4 regions of the Paenibacillus sp. fava2 genome follow, and region 2 is predicted to be linked to each of the others. Evidence: riboswitches for the same ligand, from Rfam matches in the RefSeq annotation. Region 2 holds a riboswitch; each other region holds the start of a gene.
What was found. Region 2 has a riboswitch for cyclic di-GMP ahead of AC4G46_RS01725 (anti-repressor SinI family protein). Riboswitches for the same ligand answer to the same signal wherever they lie in the genome.

Region 1: linked by a shared signal. The riboswitch ahead of AC4G46_RS02430 (choice-of-anchor A family protein) and the one ahead of AC4G46_RS01725 (anti-repressor SinI family protein) in region 2 are both predicted to bind cyclic di-GMP.
Region 3: linked by a shared signal. The riboswitch ahead of AC4G46_RS05140 (PA14 domain-containing protein) and the one ahead of AC4G46_RS01725 (anti-repressor SinI family protein) in region 2 are both predicted to bind cyclic di-GMP.
Region 4: linked by a shared signal. The riboswitch ahead of AC4G46_RS03125 (transglutaminase-like domain-containing protein) and the one ahead of AC4G46_RS01725 (anti-repressor SinI family protein) in region 2 are both predicted to bind cyclic di-GMP.

Annotation. Positions count from the first base shown of each region.
Region 1 covers NZ_CM177755.1:524,070-526,271, forward strand. The annotation lists cyclic di-GMP riboswitch class I at 878-968, shown strand; gene AC4G46_RS02430 (choice-of-anchor A family protein) at 1,059-2,202, shown strand, end outside.
Region 2 covers NZ_CM177755.1:387,597-389,798, reverse strand. The annotation lists gene AC4G46_RS01735 (hypothetical protein) at 1-307, opposite strand, end outside; gene AC4G46_RS01730 (helix-turn-helix domain-containing protein) at 715-1,056, shown strand; gene AC4G46_RS01725 (anti-repressor SinI family protein) at 1,151-1,303, opposite strand; cyclic di-GMP riboswitch class I at 1,331-1,416, opposite strand; gene AC4G46_RS01720 (2-oxoglutarate dehydrogenase E1 component) at 1,878-2,202, shown strand, end outside.
Region 3 covers NZ_CM177755.1:1,175,084-1,177,285, reverse strand. The annotation lists gene AC4G46_RS05140 (PA14 domain-containing protein) at 1-755, opposite strand, end outside; cyclic di-GMP riboswitch class I at 769-848, opposite strand; gene AC4G46_RS05135 (sugar phosphate nucleotidyltransferase) at 987-2,202, opposite strand, start outside.
Region 4 covers NZ_CM177755.1:679,472-681,673, forward strand. The annotation lists gene AC4G46_RS03115 (GtrA family protein) at 1-144, shown strand, start outside; gene AC4G46_RS03120 (class D sortase) at 197-847, shown strand; cyclic di-GMP riboswitch class I at 968-1,048, shown strand; cyclic di-GMP riboswitch class I at 1,123-1,203, shown strand; gene AC4G46_RS03125 (transglutaminase-like domain-containing protein) at 1,217-2,026, shown strand.

The DNA.
Region 1 (2,202 bases), 140 kb from region 2:
TAGGAAATGGGCAGTCTCCTAATTGCGTGGCTTTGTATGATATGTCTGTTTTTTACCTTCAGAGATAAGGTGAGCCGGAAAATTCTTTATCCTGTAGCGCTGGTCGTAGTGATCAGCACTTTGGGCTGCTGGACCATTTTAATGTAATTTTTAGCTTGCTATCAGCTTATTTTCAGGTAGATCCTTTATAGTGAATATACCAGACACCCCCCAGTGTTATATGGTACCCTGCAGGTCTTGCCAACTCCCATGGCAAGGCCTTTTTGTTTGCAACATAATATTTTAAAATAACAGTAATAATGTGATATTTTTCACAATAAAATATTTAGAATTGTTTTATATTGAATTTGAAATACTAAGGATAAGAATAATGCAGTTAAAAAAGGAGAATGATGATGAATCACGAAGGAAGTCTCCGCCGCGGTCTGGTGTTTGGCCTGTTTTTAAGTATTCCGCTCTGGATGTCAATGATCGGCTGGCTGCAGCTGTTATAATATTAAACCCACGCAAAGAACGAAGACTGTCTGCGGAGTGATCCGCGGGGAGTCTTTTTTACTTAAATCGGGAATATAATAATCTCAATAATAAGTAGTTCAAAACTACTAGAATGAAAATATTTTAAATACAACAATTTTAAGTAAATGAGTACGGGTATTCCTGAGCATGAGAGAGAATCAGTTGGAGAATAGATAGAATTATAGTGCTTTTCTGCATATAATCCGCCGTACAGGCTCTTTTTTGAAAAATTCCTAATGTTATTGGCAAAATATTATAAGGAATAGATTGACAATACAGAGGATCAGGGAATACACTGAGTTTAGTTCTAAAGTAACAAATGTCATAGACTATTTTCTCTATTACCAATTACATACCTTCTCATGTATAATCGCAAACCGCGCGAAAGTGCGGGACGCAAAGTCAGGAGTCTACAGCCTTTGAGAGAGGGCTATGATCGTCCGGCCGCCATGGAGCTTGTCTTCCTGGCGGTTTTTTTTATTTTTCAGGTGAAGGTGCTGCTATAACCAAAATTTATATCGCATCTTACGGGGGGATTATTAATGAAACGTAAATCTGTATTCAAATTATCTTTTGCACTGGCTATGTCTGCAGTCCTGCTGGTCGGCGGCTGGCTGGCTTCGGCCGGTCAGGGTGAAGTGAGAGCCGACAGTGCCCCCCTTCCGGGCGTTGCGGGTAAGTACAATGTGTTTATCCTTGGTGATCTCAAAGGCTACCATAGTGATTCTGAAGGCAGAATGGCTGCAGGCGGCAATATTACCCTTTCACAGGGCGGATATTCGGTAGGCCATAGCCTGAGTGCTGCGGAACGCTCAGAAATGGATTCGCTGGTGGCTGGCGGCAATCTGAGCTATGAGATGGGGGAAGTTAACGGTAACGCCGTGTACGGCGGCACTTATACAGGTTCAGGTAAACCGCGGGGCGGGACAGGAACCCTGCGGAAAGAAGCGAACGTTATTAACTTCGTCTCGGAGTTTGCCTTGCTCCGCGCTAAATCCCAGGAGCTTGCAGCTTTGACGGTGAACGGCAAGACTGAGGATAGCTATGGAAATATTAAATTGACCGGCACTGATCCTGTGCTGAATGTATTCTTGGTTTCAGGAAGCACGCTGACTGCCGCCAATGAGCTGCGGATTACTGCACCGGAGGGATCTACCGCTATCGTTAATATTGACGGAACTTCGGTCACGTTCAAGAACGGAAACGGGCTGACTGGCGTAAGCCAGAATAAGGTGCTTTATAACTTCCCGCAGGCAACGGCTCTGCGGCTGGAGAGTATCGGTGTAATGGGAACTGTGCTGGCACCAAACGCAGCGATTACCTTTAATAACGGGCAAATCAACGGGAGTATGATCGGTGCTTCCCTGGAAGGAAGCGGGGAATTCCATCATAAGCCATATACCGGCCGTGACAACGGAACCCCGGTAACACCAACAGCAACGCCAACGCCGGTTCCGACAAGCACAGCGACACCGGAGCCGACAACGGCACCGACAGCAACGCCGACGCCGGTACCGACAACAGCACCAACATCGACACCGACGGCAGCGCCGACAAGCACGCCAACGCCGGTACCTACTACAGCACCAACATCGACACCGACGGCAGCGCCGACAAGCACGCCGACGCCGGTACCTACTACAGCACCAACATCGACACCGACGGCAGCGCCGACAAGCACGCCGA
Region 2 (2,202 bases):
GATTCCCTGCCTTTTTGGAATCCGCGTCCTTGTCTGCTATGTCTGCCAGTGCGCCTTTTGCCGCCTCATGCTTCAGAATAGCCCGGTTCATCGCTTCACTGGCCTGATTGGCTAATTGGTCCACTGTAACCGGGAAAACAAATGCACTCGTAATGCCGGATTCCGACGTTGTACCGCTGGTAATAAGCGCATAGGTCGGTGAAGTGATTTGGCCGATTCCATAAGCAGAAATCACTACGATTCCGGCAAGCCGGGGGAGGGTTAGCCGGCTTTTATTTTTCTTGCGCGATGTCCGTGAAAGCCTCATTTGAGCCTCTCCTTTAATAGTGTGCATGTGACATGCATACTAGTTCATCTATCAGTTATATGATCTTTATGAAGAACATATATTGTTCGTTATAAAGAACCTTGGCCTTAGTATATGTCATCACCCTTACAAATTTAAACTCTCATTTTCAAGCAAAATTCGTTATAAAGAACGATTTTGATCGCTTTTTCCTCCGATTTACGGCGATTTGCTCATGATATCGTACTTTTTAAAGAACGATTTTACAGAAAACAGATATTATCGTCATGTACAATGAATTCAGTTCCGGAGAAGGAAATTAAGGCGGGGGGATTTACGAATAGATCCATAACTTTTTTGATAGTCCTTTGTCCGTCGTAGGGTTATTTGCTATACTGTTAACAAAAAGTGCGGAGGGGCGTTTAACTGTGCCGGAACATTTAGGAAGTCGCATTCATCAGCTCCGCGTGGAGAAGGGCCTGTCTTTATCCGAGCTTGCGGATAAGGCGGACGTGGCGAAATCATACCTAAGCAATGTGGAAAGAAATATTCAATCCAACCCCTCCATCCAGTTCATTGAGAAGATGGCTGATGCGCTTGAGGTATCCATTCATGTCTTGCTGTACGGTGAACCTGTAGAAGCGCAGGAAGCATCGCTTGACGGAGAATGGTTCCGTCTCGTACAGGAGGCTATGGCTTCCGGCATAAGCAAGCGGGAATTCAAGGAGTTTCTGGACTATCAGAAATGGCGGCTGGAGCAGAAGGAATAGACATCCGGAGGTTTTCCTTCCGGACATACAAAAAAGGGCACAGCCTCGTTAGCTGTGCCCTTTTTTGTATGTAATATCCGGATGCTCTACTGCACTACATCGCCTGCAAAGCTCTTTCACTCAGAAACCGGCGGATTTCCTCCACCTTGAGACCGGCCTTTCTGGCCGCCATCATTAAGTACACCCACTCTAGATCCAGATCACCCGTCTGCAGTTCTCCGACATTCCCCTGGTTGGACTTATCCAAGAAATCTCCTCCTAAGATTACGCGTCCCCAGGCAGTCCGGCCATCATAGTATTTCTACATTAGATCCGAGACTTTGTGCCCCTGTCTTTCGTCCAGGTTTACCCTTTACTGGACCCTTTACATGAAAGGATCTGGCTAATAATGAATGAAAACGCTATCTGCAATAACATTATATAGCACCTTCCACAAAAAGTGTGTCGATTGTTGGAAATATTTTATAGGAATATCTTCGGAGTTCACGATTCATTTTGTAATATTTTGATTAAACTATATGAAAACTGTGCGCTATGACCTAAAACTAGCGGAGCGTTCAACCTATTTTCCTAGAAGTAAATATAGACTTATTTACCCAATTTTCGAGGGTCCAATCAGCTCTCCGCATTTATGATGGTTCTGGATGAATTAAGGTCTGAATCATACCGTTTTGCGAACGGAATAGCACAAAGTATGAATTGATTAGCAGACGTTAAAGTTGCACAATAGTAGTGAAATGAAACCGCAAACATATCAGCCCCGCCAGCTGCTGGTGCTTTTTCTGGCGCATGTGGGGTTCATCCGTTAGGAGGATGTATTCATGGCAGCCAAAGGACCCTATAATGAATCCGTTTGGAGCAATTATCACGGACCCAATCTGGGCTATATCCAAGACAAGTATGAACAGTTTATCAATGATCCTTCTTCAGTAGAACCTAATTACCGCGATCTGTTTACTGCATCCGGCCCGCCGCCGATGGCACCTTTACCGGAGCCGGCTCCGATGCCTGCTGTCACCGGGGATGCCGAGTGGCTGAAAAAGGCGGTAAGAGCCTCAAAGCTGATCGCCAATATTCGTATACACGGCCACCGCGCCGCCAATATCGATCCGCTTGAACGCGGGGAGAACCCGATGGCCCAGTGGC
Region 3 (2,202 bases), 790 kb from region 2:
TCGTAGGGATCCGAATTGGAATTGGGAGCATTCGGATTCCATACCCACAGCAGATTGTTTAATTGATGAACGTTGACGAAACGGTCATACATGATATTCCACAATTGAGCAAAGTTATTTTTCTTGCCCCACCAGAACCAGCCGCCGTTCATTTCATGATAGGGTCTCCAGAGGATGGGAACCCCTGCGTCCCGTAAACTTTTGAGCGAAACAGCTACTTTATCCAGATCAGCAATCAGGGCATTATACTCCGCAGTTCCAGGTGTTACATACTTGTTAAAATCAGCCTGGCTGATGTTTTTCTGTACATTGCCCCACTCATATTTGGTGCCGGGCAGATTCTGGTGAAAAGTCATTGCTACGATACCGCCGGCTTTGTGCCAGTTGGTGGCGCTCCAGACGATGTTCTTGCGCTGCGCAGCTACCCCACTCTCAGTCTGTCCGCCGATCGCTCCAAGCTCATAGCCGTGCAGGGCGGCATACTGTCCGCTTATGGTCTTCAGCTTGTTGCTGATTTCATCCGGACTTTCGAAATAGTCATGCTGTCCTGTAATAATCCCCTTCCCGGAGATGGCGTACATTTTGTCCAGCAGCTTGACTGCCTCTGCTGAAGCATTGGGATTTACTGGGGCTCCGGTCACGGAAGCTGCTTGCGCAGATAACGGTGCAAAGCCTAATCCTATAGGTACAGCGGACAATAAAACGGCCACGGACAATACGGCAGACAACAGACGAGACTTACGGTAAGCTTTCAATATTCATCTTCCTTTCGGTAGCCAGGCTGCCACTTGGTAGAGGCCCTATAGCTTTGCGTCCCTATCTTTCGAGTAGGTTTGCCTTTGTCGTTTTGGAAGGAAATATCCTTCTTACCGTAAGTATCGACTCTATGAAGTTGTAGGTTTATAGCAAAAATGAATAAATCTTAATAAATAGTTCCAAATACCCGTTTCACACTTTTCACAATTGGTTAAATAGATAAATTAGACCTAAGAAATAAACTGGTGTAATTCAATATCTTCCCAATCGAGCGTAATCCGGATGTTATCCTCTTCCACCAGCTCGGAGCCGCTCTGCACCTCGATAAACTCTACATCTGTCAGCGCCAGAATGGCATGTTTGGTTCCTTCGGGGATGCGGACGACATCGCCTGCCTTTACCTTATGCATCTTTTCATTGATGACGATGCTGGCTTCCCCGCTTACAAAGGTCCAGATTTCACTGCGTTTGTGATGAAGCTGGTAGCTGATATTTTTACCCTGCTCGATAAAAATCCGTTTGGTCAACACTTCATTGCCCTCATCATATTTCACATAGTCAATTACCTTGTAGTGGCCCCAGCGGCGTTCCTCGTACATCGGTCTTTGTTCATGAGATTTGAGCACTTCCTTGATGCGCGGGCTTTCCGCCTTATGCGTAACAAGAATTCCGTCAGGGCTCGCGGCGATGATCAGATCCTTGGCTCCGATAACCGTAATCGGAATATCCAGCTCATTGATCAGGCAGGTCCGTTCGGAATCCGAGGTTACTACCCCTTTGCCGACCAGATTGCTGCTCATTTCCTCTGTAAGCGTATTCCATGTGCCAAGATCCTTCCAGAAGCCGGCATACGGCTGAACGACGATTTTCTCTTCTTTTTCCACCACTTCGTAATCAAAGCTGATGGAAGCCATCAGTTTGTATTGCTTCTGCAGCTCCTCGTAGTTAAGCGGCAGACCTTTGCTCTGCAGAATATCCAGCAGATAACCGAGGCGGAAAGCAAATACGCCACAGTTCCAAAGTGCGCCCTTACTGATGAGCCCTTCTGCCTGCACACGGTCAGGCTTTTCCTGGAAGTGGCTTACCTGCAGGTAGCCGCTTGCCCCCGCCGCATCACTGGTAGGAATAATATATCCGTATTTTTCTGACGCATGTTCAGGCACTACGCCCATCAGCGCCAGGTTCGCGCCGCTCTCCTCCATCGTCTGCTCCAGCCGGACTACCGTATCGAAGAAGGAAGCCTCCACATACGGATCGACAGGCAGAATGGCCACTGTTTCCGCCGGGGAAACACCGGCAATGGAATACAGGTAAGCCGCTGTCAGCGCAATAGCCGGGAAGGTATCGCGGCGTTCCGGCTCCACGATAATCGGCACATGACTGCCGAGCTGGCTCTGGATGGACTCCACCTGGCTGCGGCCTGTAGCGAGGTAGGACGAGCCCGTC
Region 4 (2,202 bases), 290 kb from region 2:
AATCTGGCCGTGCTGGGTATTTCGGTGCTGCTGATGCATTTTCTGACGGACAGCTTCGGCATTCAGGTGCTGATAGCCAAGGTGTTCGTTACGTTCGTAACGGTAATTATCAACTTTTTCGGAAGCCGTATGTGGGTGTTCTAGGCAATTACCCGGACAGGGACTGCCCTGTTCAAGAATATAAAGGGGGATGTTCATGCGCAAGTTTTCCTATTTGATTATTTTGGCGGGCGTCCTTATTATGCTGTATCCCAAAGCAAGCGAGTGGTACAACGACAGGCAGCAGGCTAAACTGCTGGAGGAAGCTGAACAAGCCTACAGCGAACTGGCACCAACAGCCGGACCGGATCTGCAAAAGCCCTATGCGGAGGTGACCCAGCTGCTGGCTGAAGAGTCGGTGCAGGAGGAGGAGGTACAGCCTTCTGCGGAGCCCGTTGAAGAGATTGCTGTGGGCGGCAAAATCACCGGAATCATTGAGATTGACCGGATCGATCTGAAGCTTCCTGTTCTTGAAGGTGCGACAAAGGCGAATATGAAGCATGCTGCCGCCCATATGAAGGAGACGGCTCCGCTGGGTGAGGTAGGCAATGCGGCTATAGCTGCGCACAGATCCAGAACAGCCGGCAGGCTTTTTAACAGGCTGGATGAAGTAAAGATCGGGGACACCATCAAGATAAAGACGAGTGCAGAGGAGTATCAGTACGTAGTATATGATATTTCTATAGTGGAGCCGACGGATGTGTCGGTGTTGAACGGCAATGGGGAAGATAAAATCCTGACCCTAATCACCTGTGATCCGCTGGTTAACCCGACTCACCGGCTGATTATTCATGCTAAGCTTTCTTGAAAACAGACAAAAAAGGATTCAGCGCGAATTAACGAAAATTTTATTGAAAAATGCTGAAATTCTAGTAAAATAGGTCTTGTATCTGGGCGAATATATGGTAGTATATAACTATAAAAGCACACACGATAACGGCAAACCTATCGAAAGGTAGGGACGCAAAGCTAAAGGGCCTTCCCGTAAGGATGGCAGCCAGCTACCGAATGAAGGGCTTTTTTTGTTGGCTATTCAATCCAAAATCTAGTATTTTTGGTAGATTAAGAGATAGATAAAGCTGCACACGATAATGGCAAACCTATCGAAAGGTAGGGACGCAAAGCTAGAGGGCCTTCCCGTAAGGATGGCAGCCAGCTACCGAAAGGAGTTTTATCCATGAAAAAATTTTATTTCATGCTGTTAACATTGTTCGTAGTTGTCACTTCCGTTCAGACAAGCACAGCTTCAGCTGCAACTGCAGACTCAAGCTGGTTGAATACATCGAAGCTCGATCAAGGTGTTGTTGCAGTATCCTATGATGTACCTGCTGACAAACGTATCAAGGTTATGATTACGAAAGACGGCAACAGCTATACTTACAATCTGTATGCTTCCCAGTCGACAGAATCCTTCCCGCTGCAGCAAGGCAACGGCACTTATAAAGTATCTGTTCTTGAGAACACAACCGGTAACAAATATAAAGTGGTGTCTTCCGAAGATGTTGAGCTTAAACTCAGCAATGCTAACGCCGTATACTTGAGCTCCGTACAGAACGTGAAATGGACCTCTTCCGATAAAGCAGTACTGAAAGCTAAACAGCTTACAAAAGGCTTGACTACAGATGAAGCTAAGGTAAAAGCGATCTATAACTACATCGTAGCAAATGTTAAGTATGACAACGCATTGGCTGCTACTGTAACACCGGACTATATTCCTAACAATGACAGCACACTGCTCTCCAATAAAGGCATTTGCTATGACTATGCTTCCTTGTTCGCTACTATGCTTCGCAGTGAAGGCATTCCAACAAAGCTTGTAATGGGTAACACAAGCTATGTATCGACATATCATGCTTGGAATGAAGTTCTGCTTAATGGCAAATGGGTAACAATTGATACTACAGTTGACGCTGGCCTGGCTAAAAACAACAAAGACGTTGGCCTGACTAAAGTTGCGAGCAAATATAGCGCTGCTAAATTCTACTAAGAACCATGATAATACGGTGACATTGAGACAACCTGCTAATATAATTTAGCAGGTTGTCTTTTTTTTGATTAAGGGGTTGCTTTTTGTCAGTGATGTGGGGTATTATAGGTAAGCGTTGTTAGAGCGCGTCAAAGTTTGACTGAAATTGATTGAAAAATGGATTTCAAAAAAAAAGC